DNA from 3 places in the Pseudoalteromonas 'SMAR' genome. Region 1 is predicted to be linked to each of the others. Evidence: predicted binding sites of a transcription regulator. Region 1 holds the regulator's gene; each other region holds the start of a gene.
The links. The regulator sigma-54, encoded in region 1, starts transcription at its own class of promoters, with help from an activator protein. The targets are predictions, from matches to a motif close to GTTGGCACGNNNNTNGNNT.

Region 1 (7,015 bases):
GCGGTGCAAACTGGCTCGGTGCTGGTTAATAATATGCAAGTTGGTGGAGAGTAACGCGGCCCACGGTGCTGGCATGTGCCAGCATCGTTCTAATACCCTAAACCAGCAGCCAGGTTGCGGTACCTAAGAAAGCAAAAATACCCACTATATCGGTGACTGTGGTGAGCACCACACTGCCGGCCAATGCTGGGTCGATGTTCATTCTCTTTAAAATGATGGGTATACTGGCGCCGGCAATACCTGCCGCCACCAGGTTCATAAACATTGCAAAGGCAATTACGCCGCCGAGTTTAAAGTCCCACTGCCAGATAGCAATCACCCCAGCGATGAGCACAGACCAAAGCACGCCATTGAGCGCGCCAATGGCCAGCTCTTTGCCGAGTAAAAATCGTTGGTTGGTTTGGTTAATGTGGCCAAGGGCGATACCACGTATCACCAAGGTGAGCGTTTGGCTACCAGCCACACCACCCATACTGGGCACAATGCCATTTAATACCGCAAGAATGGGCAGAATATCTAACGTGCCTTCAAAGAAACTGGCAACGAAGGCCGCCAGTAACGCCGTTAAAAGATTAATGCCAAGCCAAATAGAGCGGCGCTGGCTACTTTTCATCACCGGTGCAAAGGTATCTTCTTCATCCTCAAGACCGGCCATGCTTAGTAAGCTGTGCTCAGCGTCCTCACGAATAACATCAACTACGTCATCGATGGTGACTCGGCCTAGCAAATGCGCGTTATCGTCCACCACAGGCGCTGAGATCCAGTTGTGACGCTCAAAAAGTTGTGCCACTTCGGATTCATCCATCGAGATAGGGATGGTTTCCTTGTCTTCATCCATCAAGTCACGCACCAAGCTCTCAGGTGAGCTGGTTAATAATAAATTGATGGTTAACGCCCCTAAAAAGCAGTTGTCTTTGTCGACCACATAGAGCTCATCGGTGCCATCGGGTAACTCACCTTTTAAGCGCAAGTAACGAAATACCACTTCCAAGGTGACGTCGGGGCGAATGGTGACGGTATCGGTGCTCATTAAAGCACCGGCAGAGTGCTCTTTGTACGATAAGGCTTGGGTGGCGCGATCGCGGTCTTGGCTATCCATGGCGCCAATCACGTCTTGATAAACGGTATCAGGCAGGCTTCTTAATACGTCGCCGAGATCGTCGTCATCCATGTCCTCGGTAGCCGCTGCGATGAGCTCAGGTTCCATCTGCGCGATGATCCCCAAACGCACGTCCTCGGACAGTTCTTCAAGGACATCCCCCTGAATATCTGGGTCGACCAATTGCCAGAGCATGGCACGGACTTTATGGGGTGAAGACTCGAGTAAAAGAGCAGTATCACACGGTGCGGTTTCAGCTAATACCCGCCGAACTTGAACAAACTGTCCACTGTTTAAGGCTTTTGTCACCTTTTGCAGTTGTTCCAGTGTGTAGTCTTGCTCAAATACTTCAGGCATAGGCATCCTTTTGCGTGTTAATACTGAATACTATGGTTGTTGGTTTTATATTTTACCCTAGCTATTTTGTTATTTTATTGCAGAGAACCAACCTTACATGCAGCGCCAGGAGGGCAATACAGTGTAACCCACTTTACAAAAAACTACCAAGTAGAGTAAAGCAAAAGCGCCACCAGATCCGCTATGGCGACAGGATGTGAAGATAGGACAGTAAAGATGAGTTACCCAAACAGCTTGGTATTACTCATCCTCGTGGAATTTGTTTTCAATCAAGGCGCCAATTTCAGCCAGCGCTTTATCGGCATCAGGGCCTTCGCACACCACCTTGACCTCTTTACCTTGGCTGCTCTCAAGCAACAACAGTGCTAGTACGCTATCAGCGGCGGCTGACTTATCGCCTTGATAAAGCGTGACTGAGGCATCAAATTGCGTCGCTAGTTGCGCCAGCACCGACGCGGCTCTGGCATGCAAGCCGAGTTTGTTTTTGATTAAAAAGGTCCCTTGTTGCATTAGCCTTCCTGCTCACGGTGGCGTATTTTGACGTTACTGTGGGTTTTGGCAAAGCGTTCACCAATGGTTTGCGCAAGATAAACAGAGCGGTGCTGACCGCCAGTACAGCCAATGGCTATGGTTAAATAACTGCGGTTATTTCGCTCTAGATGTGGCAGCCAAGTTTGCACGAAAGTTTGAATTTGCCAAGTAAACTTCTGCACTATGCTGTGGCTAGCAAGGTAGTCAATCACCGGCTGATCTAATCCCGTTAACGGTTTTAGTTCTGGCTCCCAATGAGGATTGGGCAAAAAACGGGCATCAAACACGTAGTCGGCTTGTTTGGGGATACCATGTTTGAAACCAAATGACTCAAAGGTGATGATCAGTTGTTTGTCTTTTTTACCTAAAATCTTCTCGCGGATCTCTTCAGCAAGCTGGTGGACACTGAGGCTGGTAGTGTCGAGTAAAAAGTCAGCACGGGTGATCAAGACATCCAATAGCTCGCGCTCTTTTTTTATTGCTAAATCGAGTGGTAAGTTATGCAGCGATAATGGGTGTAAACGTCGGGTTTCAGAAAAGCGCTTTATAAGGGTCTGATCGTCACTATCTAAATAAAATAGAGCGGGCTTAGCAAATCCAGGAAGGTACTCAAGAATGTCGTTAAATTCGTCTTGTTCTTTGGGTAGGTTTCTAACGTCGATGCTGACAGCGATTTTATTGTAGTTATCGGATACGCTGCGCACCAAAGAAGGCAACAGGTTGACCGGGATGTTATCAACACAGTAATAGCCTAAGTCCTCTAGCACGCGTAAAGCCACTGATTTACCAGAACCAGAACGGCCACTAATAATGATTAACTCTAACCCCTTGTCTTCATCACCCATTATCGTCTCCTTGGATAACTGCGTAAAGCTCTTGATCGGTCTTGGCGTGCCGTAGCTGTTTACAAAACGATTTGTCTTGCAGTTTTTCAGCGATAGCAGCTAAAGTTTTTAAGTGTTCTTCATTATTGCCCTCAGGGACAATAAAAGCGACAAAAATGTCCACGGGTTGCTTGTCGATTGCTTCAAAGGCGATCGGCTGCTCACTCACCAGCACCATCGCCAGAATTTGCTCAATACCTTGCAACCGACCATGGGGTATGGCAATGCCTTTTCCTATCCCAGTACTGCCGAGCTTTTCCCGTGTCATTAACGCATCGAGAATGACGTGTTTGCTAACATCAGGAAGTTGCTGGTGAGCCAGTTCACTGATGTATTCTAGAATTCTTTTTTTGCTATTAAAAAGGACCGCAGCTTTGCTACAGTCCTTGTTCACTAATGTGCATAATTTCATTTTAGTGTCGAGTGAGCTTCTCTTTGTGTTTGATAACTTGACGGTCTAGCTTATCAATGAGCTTATCAATTGCCGCATACATATCTTGATGCTCGGTCGATGCAAACAGCTCACCGCCATTGACGTGTAATGTTGCCTCTGCTTTTTGTACCAGCTTTTCAACATCAAGGATCACGTGAACGTTATTTATATGATCAAAATGCCTCTCTAGCTTCGCAAACTTGTTGGTGACATAGTCTCGTAATGAGTCTGTGATTTCTACATGGCGACCAGTTAGATTTAGTTGCATAAGCATTTTCCTTCTTGGTTTTTTACGTCTTAAATCAAGCTTTTACGTTGATTTGACGGTGGAATGGCTAGGGATTCACGATATTTTGCAATCGTACGTCTCGCTACCTTAATTCCTTGCTCAGCTAAAATATCTGCAATTTTGCTATCACTTAATGGCTTAGCGGTGTTTTCTGCAGCTATTAGCTTTTTGATGAGCGCTCTAATCGCGGTAGATGAGCACTCACCGCCGTTTTCGGTACTGACATGGCTAGAGAAGAAATACTTTAACTCAAAGATACCACGAGGCGTATGCATATACTTCTGGGTGGTGACACGAGAAATTGTAGACTCATGCATATCAACCATCTCAGCGACATCATTAAGTACCATTGGGCGCATTGCTTCAGGGCCATGTTCAAAGAATGCCTGTTGTTGCTGGACAATGCAATTGGTTACTTTTAATAAAGTATCATTACGGCTTTCTAGACTTTTAATAAACCACTTAGCTTCTTGTAAGTGGGAGCGAATAAATTGGCTATCAGCACTAGAGCGAGCGGTTCTAGACATGGCCGCATAATGATCATTGACGCGGATTTTTGGCATGGCATCAGGATTGAGTTCGACTACCCAGCGACCTTTTACTTTTTTCACCGAGACATCAGGGATGACATACTCAGGCTCTTCACGAATAATGCTGGCGGCCGGCTTGGGATTGAGGCTGTGGATCAGCGTCATCACCTCTTTCAATTCGGCCTCTTTTAACCGCGTCTTTTTCGCTAAGGTACGGTAATCTCGGCTCGCCAGTAGATCGATGTGCTCAGTGAGGATCATTTTGGTTTCTGCCAGCCAAGGTGTCTCTGATGCAAACTGATTAAGCTGTATACACAAACACTCTTGCAAGCTCCGTGCAGCAACACCAACAGGGTCAAACAGCTGCACACGCTTGAGTACGGCTTCCACCTCGTCTAACTCTATCGGTTCCTCTGCTTCTGCGTCATTAATGCTGTCGAGAATGTCTTCACAGCTTAGGGTGAGTAATCCAGAGACATCGACCGCCTCAATGATGGCAATAGCAATGGCTCTATCCGTGGGACTAAAAGGAGTGAGCTCTAATTGCCACATCAAATAGTCATGCAGCGACTCAGATGTTTCTCCTTGATAAACATTATCATCATCTGGAAGAGGAGCTGAGCTGGCAACAGGGGCTGCACTCATATACTCATCCCAAGTGACGTCCATGGCTAAGTCATCGCTAACCGTGTCTTTGCTCATGGCGGTATCAGAATCGAGCTCATAATCACTGACAGGCGCTTCTTCCTGAGATGCTTGACCTTCGTCTGCAGCGGATTTTTCTTGGTTGTTTTGCTCCAAGCTTTCGGTATCAGCGTTTTCACCTTCTTCCACTTCTAGCAACGGGTTGCTATCCAGTGCTTCTTGGATTTCCTGTTGCAAATCCAAGGTACTGAGCTGCAGCAAGCGTATCGCCTGTTGCAGTTGTGGAGTCATTGTAAGTTGCTGCCCCATGCGCAGCTGTAATGATTGCCTCATGTATCTTTAACAATCCCTTATAACAGTTATTATTACTACGTCTTAACTATAGCTTGAATTGTTCGCCTAGGTAGACATCTCTTACGGTTTGATCGGCTAAAACGTGTTCTGGCGTACCTGATGCGATTAATTCCCCATGTGAAACAATATAAGCTTTTTCACATACATCAAGGGTTTCCCTGACATTATGATCGGTAATTAGCACGCCAATGCCACGATTTTTTAAGTGCTCAATTATGGTCTTTATATCTAACACCGAAATGGGATCAACACCAGCAAAAGGTTCATCAAGGAGAATAAATTTCGGGTTGGCCGCCAGAGCTCGGGCGATCTCTACTCGACGTCGTTCGCCACCAGACAGTGCCATTCCCTGTGAGTCGCGAATATGCTGGATATTAAACTCATCTAATAGTTCATTGAGTTCGGTTTCACGTTGGGCTTTGGTTAAGTCCTTACGGGTCTCTAAAATGGCCATTAAGTTTTGGTATACGGAAAGCTTACGAAAAATCGAGGACTCTTGGGGTAAATAGCCTATCCCCATTCGGGCGCGGCTGTGCATTGGCAATAACGTGATGTCTTCATCATTTATGCTAATTTCACCTTTGTCGCTAGGCACTAAGCCTACGATCATATAAAACGTGGTGGTTTTGCCAGCGCCATTAGGCCCTAATAAACCGACAATGCTGCCAGCTTCAACGCTTAACTCAACATTTTTGACCACCTGTCGGCCTTTGTAGCTTTTCGCAAGCCCAGTTGCTGTTAATACGCTCATGGATTGTTACCTTGCGATGGTTGTGGTTCTTTTTCTTTTTTGTTTTCATCGTCCTCATCAACCGGCACTAATACGGTTCTGACCCTGGAATCCTGTTGCCCCGAACGTTCAGCGCTGATCAGTTGTTGTTCAATATCATAGGTGATGACTTGGGCATTAATTTTTTGTCCAGCTTGGCTAATTTCGGCGTCACCGGAAATAACCAGCGTCAGAGCTGCTACGTCGTAACGAATTTCATTGGCTTTAGCCTCTAACAAACTACCATCCGCTTGTTTTTCGCTAAAAATAGCTGGGCTTCCGGTGGCAACCAATAATTGTTTGTTGGTGCCAAGCTCTGCGCGACGATGGACCTCTAGGCGGTCGGCTTGGATTTTCCTGTCACCATGGATAATCACCACGTTTTGCTCAAAAATACCAATGTTGCTCTGTAGCTGGGCTTGCTGTCTTCCGGAGTCGATGATGACTTCATTTTGCTCCGCGGCGAGCGCGTTGGTAGCGGCAGCTAATAGGCCTAAAAAAACGAGTTTGTTCATTACTTTACTGGTCATAATAAATTGTCTTAGTGTGATTGATGAGTTCGATCACTTGGTTGTGTAAATCCGCATGCAGGCCTTTTCCGGTGATCTTAACACTAGGACCTGTAATAATGACTGGATGTTCCGACTTCATCAATTTTTGCTTAATATCGACTCTGACATTATCGGCGTTAATATCGCTTATCATGGCGTTTGGCACTAAGTTTTGTGCTAGTACCTGGCCCTCTAAAATCAGGGTGTTGTTTTCATATAATGTGGCTTCAAGGGCGCTAATGCGCCAATTTTGCTCGCCGTTGTACAAGGTAAAAATGGGTTTCTCAAAATGGCTAAAACCAAGGTCTTGATAGAGTTCCATCTTATCTGCCGTGACTTGATAGTTGAGCAAGCCGTTTTCACTGTAGGTGGTTTGTTGTAATGCGGTGGCGACATAGTCAGGTTTAGCCAGCGGCTCATCTCCTTGGCTTTTGCGGCTAGTATCTTGGTTGAACATGGGAGACCACATCCACACCATGATGGCAGCGAAAACAATAAGTAAGATGACACGAAGAGCGGTCATGCACTGACCCCTTTGGTGGTTAGGCTATGACCTTGGCTTAACATCAATAA
Region 2 (7,015 bases), on a different contig from region 1:
CCGATGTGCTGATCGATGATGCCGCGTGCGATTTACAGCGGGACAATTTAGCGCAAATGATACAACGCTTTGAACAAAGCGGTCACAGCCAAGTTATGGTCGAAGCCGTCGCTACCGAGCAGGTGAGCCAATTTGGTATTGTTGACCTTGGTGGAGCGACCCTTAACCCTGGCGAATCTAAGCAAATGCTCAGCATGGTAGAGAAGCCATCCGTGGCGGCTGCTCCTTCTAACCAAGCCGTGGTTGGCCGTTATGTGTTAAGTAAAGCCATTTGGCCTTTGTTACTAAAAACTCCCCTTGGTGCTGGAGACGAAATTCAGCTAACCGACGCCATTGCCATGATGAACGAAGTTGAACAAGTACAGGCTTATGCCCTCATCGGGAAGAGCCATGATTGTGGCAGTAAAATGGGCTACCTAAAAGCCATTGTTGAATACGCCTCAAGACGCCAAGAATTTGCTCCTGAGTTACAAAAAACGATTAATACCTTGATAAAAAGCACAATTACCTGATTGTCGGCAAGCCAAGGCGGTTGATAACCTTTTTGAGGCGTATATCAAGCTATTGTGGTGTTTAACTGCTCTGATCCTTAGGTGGCAAAGTCTTGCCTATTTTTAAACATTAAAGGTGCAGTTTACAAACGTTGTAGAGTAAGGGAAAACATAAATTCCGCCTAAGGACGACGGGTTAGTCACTTTATCAGCTATAGACTGTAACTATGGTGCGACTTTTGCATCGCTTCAAGCCAAGGTAACAATTGGCTTGGTATGATGAAATTTCTAATTTGGTTTACAGTATTATTTATGGTTGCTTGTAGCAACACCCGCACAACTTCAACCAGCAATAACACAGTAGATGCAAGCCCACCTCCTAGCATTGAGTATTATGGTGCACAACTGGCGAAATCATTGGGACAGCATGTGAGGCCATATAAACCCAACTCCACGATTGCGGTGACGAGCTTTTTCAAAGCGGACGCATTGCAGCAAGTGACAACGGGTCAAGGGGCTGGGTTGAGTGTAGCACTGCAAGAGTCACTAATTACTCGCCTTACACAAATGGGGGCCGATGTTGTGGAATATCGCCTATCCGAGTCTTTATCATTTCATGATGCTGCCGATAACATGTTATCAAGAGATTTAGCCAAGGTGGTTCAGCGCCAGAAAATTGACTTGGTAGTGGTAGGGACGATTGTAGAAACTCAAGATGCCTATCTGGTTAATGCCAGGCTAGTTGGCACTTTACACAATAAAGCCGTTTCTGCAGCAGCAGTAAGCATTCCAAAGTCGGTCATGTGGGGGACGCAAAATGTCACTCACCGTGATGGCCAGTTGATCCGAAGCCAATATTAGTGGAGCAGGCAATGTTAAAAAATTTAGTTAGTGTCATTTTACCGCTTACATTGATGGTCGGTTGTGCCCAAGGGAGCTTTTTCGCTGAAGAGGGGGCGCCTGAACAGCAGTCGAGAAATGGCTTTGCAAAGGATTCCATGTTTCAAAGTAACCCCAGCGGGATGAAACAGTTTTCGATTAGTCAGCAAATGGCGGGCAAAAACGTTACCCATTATGTCCAAAGCATTATGCAAGACATGGTGGCCAACATAAAACACGTAAATGAAAAAACGCCCATTGCCGTTACCAGCTTTGTTTTTTTGGATAAAGATTTTAATCAAGCGTCGTTATTGGGTAATCAATTAGCAGAGAGTTTTATTCACGAATTGCATACCTTTGGTATTCCAGTTGTGGACTTCAAAACCACGGATTACATCCGAGTGACTCCAGAAGGGGATTTCGTATTTAGTCGAGACTTCCTTGAGTTATCAGACGACCACCCATTTTTATATGTGTTAGGTGGTACCTTGGTTAACCATCAAGGTGGTGTAATGGTAAACGCCCGTATAGTTGGTCTGCGCAGTAAAAGCGTGGTCGGTACCGCACAAGGCTTTTTACCACAGAATATCGTAAACGCCTTAGAAGATGGCGCGGCCTACGACGGTATTTTGCTTGAGCAAGCGAATTAGGAGCAGAGAAATGAAAAACGCAGTTCTGTTCGCCACCACGTTAGCTCTGTTAGGTGGCTGTGAAATGACCGAACAGCAAGCTCAGCAAGGAGACAGCAAAGAGCAATCTGATATTGATGCCTTGTACGCCATGATGGCCGCACAAGAACAGCAAGCATTGGATGAGCAGTCGGCAATGACCGAGGACATGGGATTCGTAAGCTATCGCCATCGTAAGCAGGTGGCAAATTATGCCAGCCAAATTGCGCTAGAGCTATCTGATACTATATTAGGACAGCAGCCAGAAGCCATTGCGGTTGCCAGCTTTGTAAACTTTAATGAGTCATTACGACAAACCAATCAGTTGGGGAACCAGCTGGCAGAGTCGTTAATGCATCAAATACAAAAGTTGGGTTACCAAGCACTGGATTTTAAAGCGCTAGGAAAAATTGAGGTGACGCCCAGTGGCGACCTAAATTTTTCTCGTAAAGCCAGTCGTTTAAAGGTAGCCCAAGCACCAAGCCATGTACTAACAGGCACCATGATTTATCGCGCTCGCGGAGTCGAAGTGAATGCTCGACTGTTGGAGTTTGATAGCAATCTCGTGGTTGCGACTACGGCGGTGACTATTCCCTACTTTATCTTAGATGGCCGAGCAACGGCATCGAGGTAACCCTAACCACGCGGAGTGAGCTTTAGTTCCCTGATGGGCAGACAAAAGCTCACCATTCCCTAAAGAAAAGCTTCAAAAAGTGATAGTAATCAGTATACTAGAAGCTAATAACAATTCCTTAAATGAATTGGCTGTTTGCGGTAAGAAACTTTTTATACCAGCTCGCTTAATTAAGAGGTCTATTTGAGGCAAGAAACTTTTCTCGATAACTAGGCAAAAATTTTGCTATTTAGTTGTTCTAAATAAGAAATTTTTAACGCCGTTAGCGTCAAATTTACTCCCTCAAATTGAGTAAGTATTAACGTGGATTGGTATAACCCAATAAGTGTAACAGTGGCTCCTGCAAATGGCGCAAGTATGAATATGGATTGTTATAAAGCTGCTAAGTGGATGTCCCCATAGTTTAATGGATAAAACTAGGCCCTCCTAAGGCTTCGATGTAGGTTCGATTCCTACTGGGGACGCCATTCCTTAAAGAGCAAAATCCTCCTTTTGCTCTACCTGAATTTCTACTAAATCATTTATTTGTACGTTGTTGAGTGGGCGGTTACTTATGTTCACAGCCACTGCATTTTGGGCGTTAATTTGTGTGACACGAACCTTATTAATGGTCTTGATTTGGCGCATGTACTGCTTGCCGCGTGCGTTGGTCACTGGGCTGCTGTGCGCAATGTTCAATATTTGGCCATTTTCCAATCCATGCATACGGCCAAGGTTAATAATCACTTGATCGCCGTCAACGTGCAGAATTTTACCATTCGTTGCTAAGCAAGCCACGGCGGCATTTAAGTCAATGGTAACTTGCTCGAGTGTTAACTGGATTTCGTCGGCATAATCTGTGCGCCAGAAGCGCTCACTATAAACGTCTATTAGTTTGGTCTTTTTAAATGGCCAAACGCCTTGTGTGGCGTACTGCTTTTGCCACACACGCTCGTGCGATAAGGCATCAAAAAGGGCAAAGTCGATTTTAAAGCTACGCAAAAACTTATCGCTCTGCCAAAATGCAAAGTCACTGTTAAGTTTATCCACACTGGAAATGTCGCTGATCTGAGAAAGCAAAACATATTGGCTATTGGTATTGGCCGTAACGGTTTCAATTAAACGTTCGTTATAATCAAAACGCTGGCTAAAAAAGCGTTCAACATTGATGGTTTGTGCGAAGTAAGGCACTGGCTCTAAGCTGGTGCTTTGGCCATTCATGGTTTGATAGAGCTTTTTACTTACCACCTTGTGTATGTCAAAGATTTGACCCAAGGTTGCTTGGTGCTTGTTCTTTAATTGACTTTGAGTAATGGCGATTTGTTTATTGTAGGCGCTCGTAGGGCATTGCTGATCCTGTGGCATAATATCAATGTGTAAGGTGACGTGCCAGCTATCACCTACCCGTGACTCCGACACCACATTGGCGCTTTGCACTTGGGCGTTGGAGCGTATTTTTAATTCATCCTGAGTCAGCACACCATCGGTGACAGTTTGTACACTGCTGACATTAGCGCCAGAAAATAACAGAGCCTGGGTAATGGCATCGTTGACAGCCTTACGTTTGGCTTTTTGCTGATCACCACTTTTGATGTCAGCAATGCCTGTTACTTCAAACCACTCCGCGCTAGCGCCATTGGCGTAAGATAAACTGATGAGTGATAAGCTTAGTACAATATGCTTGTTCATTTTGAGTAACCTAATTCATTAACTACCTAAATATCAGCAATACCTGTGCCAAATTTTGGCAGGATTCGTGCATATATCAGCTAAGTGAACTCTTATACCGATTCGCTTAAAAAGTGGCCTAGTCTAAGCGAACAAGGCGTAATGCGGACTGGTATTGTATTTATTGATTGTAGTGGAGATGGTTAGGATGAGGGTATTTAAATCACGTTACGTACTGCTTTTGGTCACCACATTCGCCTGGCTTAATGGCTGTGCCAGTATTGCAGACAAACACATTGAGTATGAAACCATAAAACCTGATAGTTATCCGGTACTCAAAGCCGTTGGTTATGCGCCGTTAAGTGCACAACCGGGAGCGACGGATGGTGAGAAACAGTTAATGGCAATCAAGGTTTCTAAGCTTGAAGCGTATCGTGAATTAGCGGAGCAACTGTATGGACAAAAGTTGACTGCAACAACCACGGTAAAAGGGGCCATAGCGCAAAATGATGGCTTAAAAAGTCAAGTTAATGGCCTTATCAGGGGCGCAAAAGTGCTCAAAAGCTACTCAGTCGGTGATACCTATGCCACGGAATTAGAGCTAGATATGAAAAGAGTGTACAACCTCTATATTGCGCAAACTAAGCCGAAGAAAATTAAAAAGATCCGTTACAGTATCAAATAACAGCTTAAACAATGAAAGCCTAATTTAGGCTTTCAAGTTCTTTACTAGCTTATTATCACTGCTTTTGACACTGCCGTCTTCACCATAAGTTACTGATGCAGGCACACCTATCAGAATTTCTTTCAGCTCTCTGGTGCTAACATTGGCATGGTGAGCCGCTTTGGCGTTAACTTCATTTTTGCGCTTACAATCATTCAGTAGCAATTTAACTTGGTCTACTAGGGGCGAAAGTTCTTCGTTTTTGAACAGTTCAACATCGACTTGAGCGAGTTCTTTGTCGAGTTGTTGCAGTTGTGTGATGTGTGAGAGTTTTTCCCGAGCGATATCTTTTAAGCTATCACCGTGGCGAGAGGCGAGCGCCTCAAGCTCGTCCACTAGAAGCTGGGTCAAAGCTTCTAGTGCACTAATTTGTTGCGTTAGTTTGTGGTGGCAAAGCCGAACCGTATCATCCATAGATCTCGAACTCGAATGCTGCTATGTTTTTTGCCAGTTTATCGGCGTCAACCTGGTACTTGCCTTCGGCAATAGCTTTTTTCAGCTCTTCGACTTTTTTATCGTCAAAACCGGAAGACTGCTGCGCCTTATCATTTACAGACTTTAACTGTTGTGCCTGTGGGGTTAGGCTCACTGAATCCGCAGCCGCTTTAGGTGCTGCAGGTGCCTTATTATTCGTGGCATTGGCTTCGTTACGTTGTAACTCCGCTTTTTGTTGCTTAACATTGTTAGCAACGGATGTAGATTGATTTTGACCGTTAACTTGATTAACCATGATTGTAGACCCAATACTATTATACTCTCAGCCACTATATCGGCTTGCGTAAGCATTACTTTAGCAAATTTTTTATAAATTCACCTCAACAGTTTCTACATCGATAACTCTAGCACGTAAGGTCTTGCCAGAGCGAGCATTTTTTACCCGAACTAAATCCCCTTTATTGCCGTCTTGCAGTGCTTCACCGGCTGTTTTTATTACCAAACCACCAGACTTAGCAAAAATAGTCACGCCATCGCCTTTGCATACCATACAAATATGACGCTGGGTGAAGGCCTGCCCCTCACGAATATTGCGTTTACTGCGGCTGCCAATAATGAGCTTAGCTTCTTCAATATATGAAACTCGGCGAAAACGTTTGGGTTGATACTCTTTTTTGATGTCTTCAGCCGTAATGATACTGCCTTTTTCGAGCATGTTGGCGCTAACTAACACTGGGAATAGACGGTCGATCCGGACATGGACGTATTGCGTCCAACTGACTAAATCGTTGCAGCGTAATTGCACGGTTACCTGAGTATTAAAAGGAGGAGTCATGGCCGTGGCGCGCTCTAATGGCTGTTGACACTCTCGGGCCGGGATGCGGTCATCCAGCGGTATGGTGGTAACCGAGAGCTTGCTGTCAGGGTCTTGTTCGATTTGAGGAGTAATAAAATCAATGGCCGCTTGCTCCAACATGTTGTTGTCATATTGCTGACAATGGGCATAGCCTATGCCTATAAAATAAGCGAACAAACAAAAAAATTGATTGTAATAGGTTTTTTTTAACAAACTCATGATGTTTCGACTATGCTTATGGGGTGAAACAAGGTATAAAGATTCTGCTTTAATAACTGCACCTAATCAAGGGTGTTTAACCATATCAGAGTCGAAGCAAAGATCGTTCCGATTAGCGGTTTATTCAGTAGGAGATTGAAATGGCAGGTGTTTTAGATTCGGTGAACCAACGTACCCAGCTGGTTGGACAAAACCGACTCGAGCTATTACTTTTTCGGCTTCAAGGTCGACAACGCTTCGGTATTAATGTCTTTAAGGTCAGAGAAGTTCTACAATGTCCTGCCCTGACGAGCATGCCAAAGTCTAATCCGCTTATTCGTGGTGTGGCTCATATTCGTGGTCAAACTATTTCAGTAATTGATATGTCGCTGGCGGTAGGTGGGCCTCCTATCCAAGATATCCGCAATTGTTTTATTGTTATCGCTGAATATAACCGCTCAGTTCAAGGATTCTTGGTAAGCG
Region 3 (7,015 bases), on a different contig from region 1:
TTCACGTTGTGCCATGGCATATCGTGTCACGGAATCAAGCAGTAGCAACACGTTAAGACCTTGATCACGAAAATACTCTGCAATGGTAATGGCGCTTTCGCAGCCTTTTAACCGCATCAAAGGTGAAGCGTCCGCAGGGGCAGCCACTACCACCGAGCGGCGGCGACCCTCAACGCCAAGAATTTCATCAATAAACTCTTTTACCTCACGGCCACGCTCACCGACCAAGCCAACCACAATGACATCGGCCTCACTCCCTCGGGTCATCATCCCTAGTAACACAGACTTACCCACACCACTTCCGGCAAACAAGCCCATTCGCTGCCCTTGCCCCACGGTGACGATGGAGTTGATTGCACGCACACCAACGTCCATGGGCGCATCAATGGGTCTTCTTGCCAGCGGGTTAATAGGCGATGCAGCGAACTTCAAATGCTGTTCCGCCTCGATTGCCCCCAGTCCATCCAACGGTCGGCCCAAGCCATCCACCACTCGACCCAATAAGCTCATACCCACAGGTAACCCGGCTTCTTTGACTTTAGGGATCACCCGCGCACCGGGAAGCACACCGGTAATATGATCGTTGGGCATGAGGTATAAGGTGTCTTGATTAAAGCCGATGACTTCAGCGTCGACAAAGCCACCTAGGGTCTCTATTTTACATTGACTGCCCACCGAGGCGTTTAACCCTTTGGCTTCCAGGGTTAGCCCCACTACACGGGTCAAGCTGCCAGCGACGGCAACGCCATAAGGTTTAATAAACTTTTGATACTTTCCCAGTCGCTCGCTCATTGCAGCCGATGTTGACATGATTTTGCATACCCGTACGTTATGGTTAAGCCTCGACGCTAATATTGTCGCACGAAGCTTATTGCTTTTGCTCTATACCGCTATCTTGCAAAAAAGAGTCCAACACATCATTTATGCGGTTTTTCACTGTCATATCAATTGACGATTGCGCGGTTTTTACCTCGCATCCGCCTCTTTCTAAGGTGGGTTCGGGAATTAACTGCCAGTGCTGTGCAGCAATGTGCTCCTCGCCATACATCTCCTGGACTAAAGTAAGGTCGTCGGGGTGAAGGTGGATGCGAACACTTTGCTCATGAATAGGCAAAGCGTCCATGGCTTTTTTTAAGGCATTTAAAATTAGTTCTGGGGAAGTTTGTAACTCCTTGAAGATCACTTGCTGCGCCAATAAATTGACTAAAGTAACCAATTGCTGTTCGCAGTCATCATCGACTTTTTTAATTGGGTCCTGTAAGGCATCAAGCACACTCGACAATGCTTTCATACGCTCTTCAATCAGAGGCTGAGCTTCTTCCAGCCCTTTTTCCTTACCAATTTCGACGCCTTCTTTGTAACCGGCCTCTTTGCCTTCACTGACTCCTTTATCAAATCCTTCAATGTAGCCTTGCTCATGACCTTGTTTGATGCCTTCATCGTAGGCGTCTTGGCGGATCTGCTCGAGCTCTTCAATAGTCAGGGTAGGAAACTCTGGCTCCTGTGGCTCTGGCTCTTGGGGTTTTTCCTTTTTACTGTAAATTTCTTCCAAAGGTGTACCGTAGGCCGTTGAACGACCTCGGTATTTTTCTGGTTTATCAGATACATCTGGGATTGGCCAATTTTCTAAAAGTTCGTCAATCGCGCTGTCGCTGACGGGACGACCTTTATACAGCTTTTTATCGACCATAGTTTATAGGAACTCCTCGCCGCCACCGCCGCCGAGCATAATCTCACCAGAGTCGGCTAAGCGTCTGGCCGTTGCCAGAATCTCTTTCTGTGCCGCTTCCACTTCGCTGATCCTAACTGGCGGCATGGCCTCAAGATCGTCTTTCATCATTTCCGCTGCACGTTTTGACATGTTATTCATGATCTTATCTTTCAAGCCCTCATCAGCGCCTTTAATGGCTTTCATTAAGACATCTTGTTGCACCTCACGTAAAATCGCCTGGATACCGCGATCTTCAACGTCCATAAGGTTCTCAAAGACAAACATAAGATCTTGAATTTGCTGAGACATTTCCTCATCATGCTCACGGATTGAATCCATTAGCTGACCTTCAATATTGGTATCGAGGTAGTTCAAGATATCTGCTGCGGCTTTTAAGCCGCCCATTTTCGCAGCTTGGGCACCGGCTTGACCTGCGAACTGTTTCTCCATGATTTCGTTGAGCTCTTGCAGTGCCGCTGGTTGCACTTCTTCTAAGTTGGCGATCCGCATGGTTAAGTCTAGGCGCACTTTCTCAGGAAATTGCGCTAGAATTTCAGCTGATTGCTCAGGCTCCAAATAAGACAATACAATGGTTTGAATTTGCGGGTGCTCATTACGGATGATATTGGCAACCTGCTTAGAATCCATCCACTTTAAAGAGTCCAACCCTTTCGCGCCAGAGCCCATAACAATTTGGTCAATCAGGCTCGCCGCTTTATCTTCACCTAGCGCCGCAGTAAGCGCCTTTTTAATAAAGTCTTCAGATTGGAAACCAATGGTACTGAAGCTTTGAATTTGTTCAATAAACAGGTTGTGTACTGCGGCAATTTTGGCTTGCGATAAGTCGTCCATCGCCGCCATCGACATCCCCACCTTTTGCACCTGCTTAGGCTCCAGGTGCTTTAGTATTTGTGCGGCATCCTCTTCCGTTAAACTTAGCAGCAAGATGGCCGCTTTATCGACGCCGTCAAGCTTGTCAACGTCGAACGCCGCAGGTAATTGTTTTTCTTCTTGATCAGTCATCTTCTGTCAACCACGCTTTCACAACTTGTGATGAGAGTTCAGGCTCGTTAGCGACCAGAGCACGTACTGCTTTAAGTAGGTCTTCGTCACCGTGTAGGTCAGGCAATTGTAATCTACCATCTGAGGAGAAGCCAACTGCCGACTCATCAAAGTCATTATTTAACATATCAAGGGTGCTGTCACCGAGGTCTACGCCACTGGTTAATGCATCTTCGTCATACTCTTCCAAGGTATCTTCTGGGTAGATTAGACGTTTCAACATAGGTCTTACTACCGCTAAGATTAGCACAATGATAACCAATGTTCCGGCGCCAAGACGGATAACTTTTTGGAACCAGTCTTGCTCCCACAGTGGTAATTCCTCCACCGCCATTAAGTCTTCACGAACAAATGGTACTGTTACTACTTCTAGGGCATCACCTCGCTGCATGTCAAAGCCCACGCCACCTTGTAATAAACGACGAATATTATTCAGCTCTTCTTGTGAGCGTGGAACCATCTCCATGTTGCCTTCGGCATTGGCTTTTTGCACGTAATCCACGGCCACACTGACACTGATGCGGCGAATAACGCCAGTTTGTTGACGCTTATGGCTGATTGTGGTGTCTAACTCATAGTTACGAGTCGCTTCTTTTTGCACACTGCTTGGCGTAGCACCCTTACCATTACCACCTTGACCTACGACTTCGGGGATGTTTGAGTCCATAGGCGGCTGATTGGTTAACGCACCAGGGATCCCCACAGCCAAGCCACCGATGTTGTTTTCTTCATACGTAGTTTCACTGCGCACCGCTGGTAAGTCTGGATTGAAACGTTTCTGCGTCTCTTCTACCGAGCTAAAGTCCATGGTTAAATCGACTTGGGCAGTGAAGTTACCTAAGCCCACAGTTGGAATAAGAATACTATCAATTTTTTCCAGGTATTCTTGCTCACGCTTGCGTTCAAGGTCATATTCTTTTCTTGAGCGTGCTGCCAAAGAGTCTTGCGAGCCCGAATTAAGTAGGCGGCCATTTTGATCGGTTACGGTAACACGTGCAGGCTCTAAACCTTGCACTGCTGAGGCAACTATATCAACAATGGAATCGACTTCTTCGCCGTCTAATGTGCGACCGCGTTTCATGGTCACAACCACAGTAGCTGACGGTTTTTTCTCACGACGAGCAAAGACATTTTCTTTCGGGATAGCCAATAATACCTTGGCGCGGTTGATATCTTGCAGCTCTTCAATGGTGCGCGATAACTGTTGTTCACGGCTGTGCTTTAAACGCTCACGTTCTAAGCGCTGACTCACCCCAAAGCCCATATCTTGCATTAAGATATCAGTACCTGAACTGGGTGACTGCGAGAAACCGTCACGGGCCATGCTGAGTTTAATGTTTTGGTAATCCGACTCAGCCACCATAATGGTGTTGCCATCAAGCTCGTATTCAATTTTCTGCTGATCAAGGAAATCGAGTGTTTCCACCAACTCTTCGGTAGGGTATTTGCCTAATGGACGCATATCTGGCTGACGCGCCCAGATAATGATGAAGATTGCTATTGCTAAACAAATTGCCAAAGCAATGACCAGAGTAACCTGGCGTAGCATATCGACACCACTTAACGCGCTAAAGTAGCCAGATTTTTGCTCTTGCTGCTCATCTGCGCCGCTATCGTTATTCATAGCGCCGTCGGAAAGCGTTAGATCTGTTGATTGATTAGTAGCCACGATTACTCTCCAAAGTCACTCTATTAAACTGGCATGCTCATAATTTCTTTGTATGACTCAACAAGTTTATTACGCACTTGTACTGTTGCCTCAAAAGCCACCGAAGATTTTTGCTTGGCGATCATCGCTTCTGCCAAAGACACACTGCGATCTCCAGTTTCAACGGCAACCACTTTTTGCTTAGCGTTTTGCTGTAAGCCATGAACGGTATTCAAGGCATCAGATAATAAATCGCCAAATTGCGCAGATGACGAAGCGGCTGTTTTAACCGGCTCAACCGTAGGCTGTGGATTTTTAGTCGCTTGTGCAGCCATCGCTTGCATTTCTTGAAATAGCGCTGATGATTGTACTTTCATGATGCTTTATCCAAAATAACTATACGTAACTTAGTTAAAGCACATTTCATGCCAATAAATAAACAATATATTTCAATGACTTATAGAGCCTTTCTGTGACGGAATTTTGGCAGGAGGGAAATAAGCAGGCGCTGACTGCAGCGCCTGAAGTAAAAAACAGATAAAAACTCAGTTAAACGGGCAACGCAATCCCTAAGTCGCGCATTTTGGCCAACTTATAGCGCAGCGTTCTGGGGCTCATACCCAGCACTTCAGCCACTTGTTTACGTTTACCATTAAATTTAGCCAATGTATCGAGAATAATTTGATGCTCTTTGTCTTGCAACTCTTCTTTGTAGTTCATACCATCCGCTTCACTTTCCCGCTCTGTTGGGGTAATCGAAGTGGCTACTACCGCAGTATCTGCAAGCGTTTCTGGCATGGCTGAAAAGTGCTCAATAAAGATATCGTCTTCATGAATTTCATTGCCTTGTAATAAAATCAAGGCGCGCTGAATGACATTATCTAACTCGCGCACGTTACCGGGCCAGCTATGCTGTAATAGTTTCTCTTTTGCCTTGGCGCTTAGCTGTGGCGTTGGTTTTGACACTGACTGAGTGTGGCGGGTCAACAAGTGCTCCGCTAGCACCACAATGTCGCCAGGTCGCTCTTTTAATGGCAACCACTCAAGTGGGAACACATTTAAGCGGTAATATAAATCTTCACGAAATACGCCCTCAGCAACGGCTTCTTTTAAGTCGCGGTTACTGGTCGCCAACACTCGCACATCCAGTGAAATGGTTTTGCGGCTTCCCAAGCGCTCTACTTCACGCTCTTGCAACACCCGCAGCAGTTTAGCTTGCAGGCCCAAATCCATCTCAGTAATCTCGTCGAGTAAAATAGTGCCTTTCTGTGCTTGTTCAAATTTACCCGGACAAGCTTGGATAGCCCCGGTAAACGCCCCTTTTTCATAGCCAAACAAGGTGGCTTCGAGCATATTTTCGGGAATAGCTGCACAGTTAATGGCAATAAACGGCTCTTGCGCTCGCTCCGATTTATCGTGAATAAAGCGGGCTAACACTTCTTTGCCCGAGCCACTGGGGCCAAGTACCATAACGCTGGCATCTGATTTGGCGACTTTGGTGGCCAGCTCTAGTAACTTGAGACTTTTGTTATCAGCCACCACCGGACCATCGGTTTCTTTTGCTTTTTCGGGCAAGTAACGACTCACCATATTGAGCAAAACTTCTGGCGCAAATGGTTTGGCCATGTAATCAATGGCACCGAGGCGCATCGCCTCAACAGCATCGTCAATAGTGGCATAGGCGGTCATCATTAACACCGGTAGCTCAGGATAATTGAGCTTAATGGTTTTCAGTAAATCTAAGCCGCTCATCTCTCCCATTTGCACATCGCTCACGACGAGAGAGAATGATTCTTGTTTCAATAACAGCACTGCCTGTTCTGCACAGCTTGCCTCCACACACTCGATATTGGAAAGCTGCAAGGTGTCAATGAGTGCTTCTCTTAAGCCGGCATCATCCTCTACAACTAATACTTTGTTACTCATAGTTCCTCCGCTTCAGTCAGTGGTAGTACTAGGCTAAACCGTGCCCCTTTGCCTGCTATGTTTTCTGCTTTTACATAACCTTGGTGGGCATTGGCAACCGAATTGACCACAGCAAGCCCAAGACCCGTACCTTGCGACTTGGTGGTAAAGAAAGGTTCAAATAATTTGTCAACTTGAGACTCATCGATACCGGGGCCATTGTCCGTCACCGCGATACAAACGTGCTCTCCCGACTCATCTCGCTCAGCGTGGAGTTCGATGTTTGCATCACTGCCAATTATTTGAATGCTATTATGAATTAAATTTTGGATGGCACTGGCCAGCGCGGTTTTATTCCCCATGATCTGCATGTCTGGCTCTGGTAGACGTGCTTCTAAGCTGGCTTTATTAAGCTCAATCATAGCGTCAGCACCCGCTTTAACCTCGCTTAATAATTGTTGCATCGATACCCGCTCTACCACCTGTTGGTCGCCACTTTTGGCAAACAACAGCATGTCATTAACTTGACTCTCAAGGTCTTTTAACCGTGACATCAGCTTGTCATGAAACTTTTCTCGTGACTGACTGGGCAGGTTTGCCGAACCTAAATTAGCGCCATAGAGCATCGCGGCAGAAAGTGGGGTTCGCACTTGGTGGGCTAGTGACGCCACCATTTTACCGAGGGCACT

Region 2: a site for sigma-54 is predicted at 4,395-4,413, ahead of ACNKW2_RS11975 (LPP20 family lipoprotein). Genes of this name have one in related genera too.
Region 3: a site for sigma-54 is predicted at 4,836-4,854, ahead of fliE (flagellar hook-basal body complex protein FliE). Genes of this name have one in related genera too.

Annotation. Positions count from the first base shown of each region.
Region 1 covers NZ_JBLWMW010000004.1:124,281-131,295, reverse strand. The annotation lists gene pmbA (metalloprotease PmbA) at 1-54, shown strand, start outside; gene mgtE (magnesium transporter) at 98-1,456, opposite strand; gene ACNKW2_RS03360 (HPr family phosphocarrier protein) at 1,697-1,966, opposite strand; gene rapZ (RNase adapter RapZ) at 1,966-2,832, opposite strand; gene ptsN (PTS IIA-like nitrogen regulatory protein PtsN) at 2,825-3,283, opposite strand; gene hpf (ribosome hibernation promoting factor) at 3,285-3,572, opposite strand; gene ACNKW2_RS03340 (RNA polymerase factor sigma-54) at 3,602-5,101, opposite strand; gene lptB (LPS export ABC transporter ATP-binding protein) at 5,148-5,873, opposite strand; gene lptA (lipopolysaccharide transport periplasmic protein LptA) at 5,870-6,421, opposite strand; gene lptC (LPS export ABC transporter periplasmic protein LptC) at 6,411-6,965, opposite strand; gene kdsC (3-deoxy-manno-octulosonate-8-phosphatase KdsC) at 6,962-7,015, opposite strand, start outside.
Region 2 covers NZ_JBLWMW010000026.1:35,147-42,161, forward strand. The annotation lists gene galU (UTP--glucose-1-phosphate uridylyltransferase GalU) at 1-512, shown strand, start outside; gene ACNKW2_RS11950 (FlgO family outer membrane protein) at 768-1,352, shown strand; gene ACNKW2_RS11955 (FlgO family outer membrane protein) at 1,364-2,020, shown strand; gene ACNKW2_RS11960 (FlgO family outer membrane protein) at 2,031-2,672, shown strand; tRNA gene ACNKW2_RS11965 (tRNA-Arg) at 3,065-3,139, shown strand; gene ACNKW2_RS11970 (flagellar assembly protein T N-terminal domain-containing protein) at 3,144-4,340, opposite strand; gene ACNKW2_RS11975 (LPP20 family lipoprotein) at 4,528-5,004, shown strand; gene ACNKW2_RS11980 (flagella synthesis protein FlgN) at 5,029-5,457, opposite strand; gene flgM (flagellar biosynthesis anti-sigma factor FlgM) at 5,450-5,773, opposite strand; gene flgA (flagellar basal body P-ring formation chaperone FlgA) at 5,846-6,553, opposite strand; gene ACNKW2_RS11995 (chemotaxis protein CheV) at 6,694-7,015, shown strand, end outside.
Region 3 covers NZ_JBLWMW010000010.1:20,473-27,487, reverse strand. The annotation lists gene fliI (flagellar protein export ATPase FliI) at 1-810, opposite strand, end outside; gene fliH (flagellar assembly protein FliH) at 869-1,690, opposite strand; gene fliG (flagellar motor switch protein FliG) at 1,694-2,734, opposite strand; gene fliF (flagellar basal-body MS-ring/collar protein FliF) at 2,727-4,445, opposite strand; gene fliE (flagellar hook-basal body complex protein FliE) at 4,466-4,798, opposite strand; gene ACNKW2_RS06290 (sigma-54-dependent transcriptional regulator) at 4,971-6,347, opposite strand; gene ACNKW2_RS06285 (sensor histidine kinase) at 6,344-7,015, opposite strand, start outside.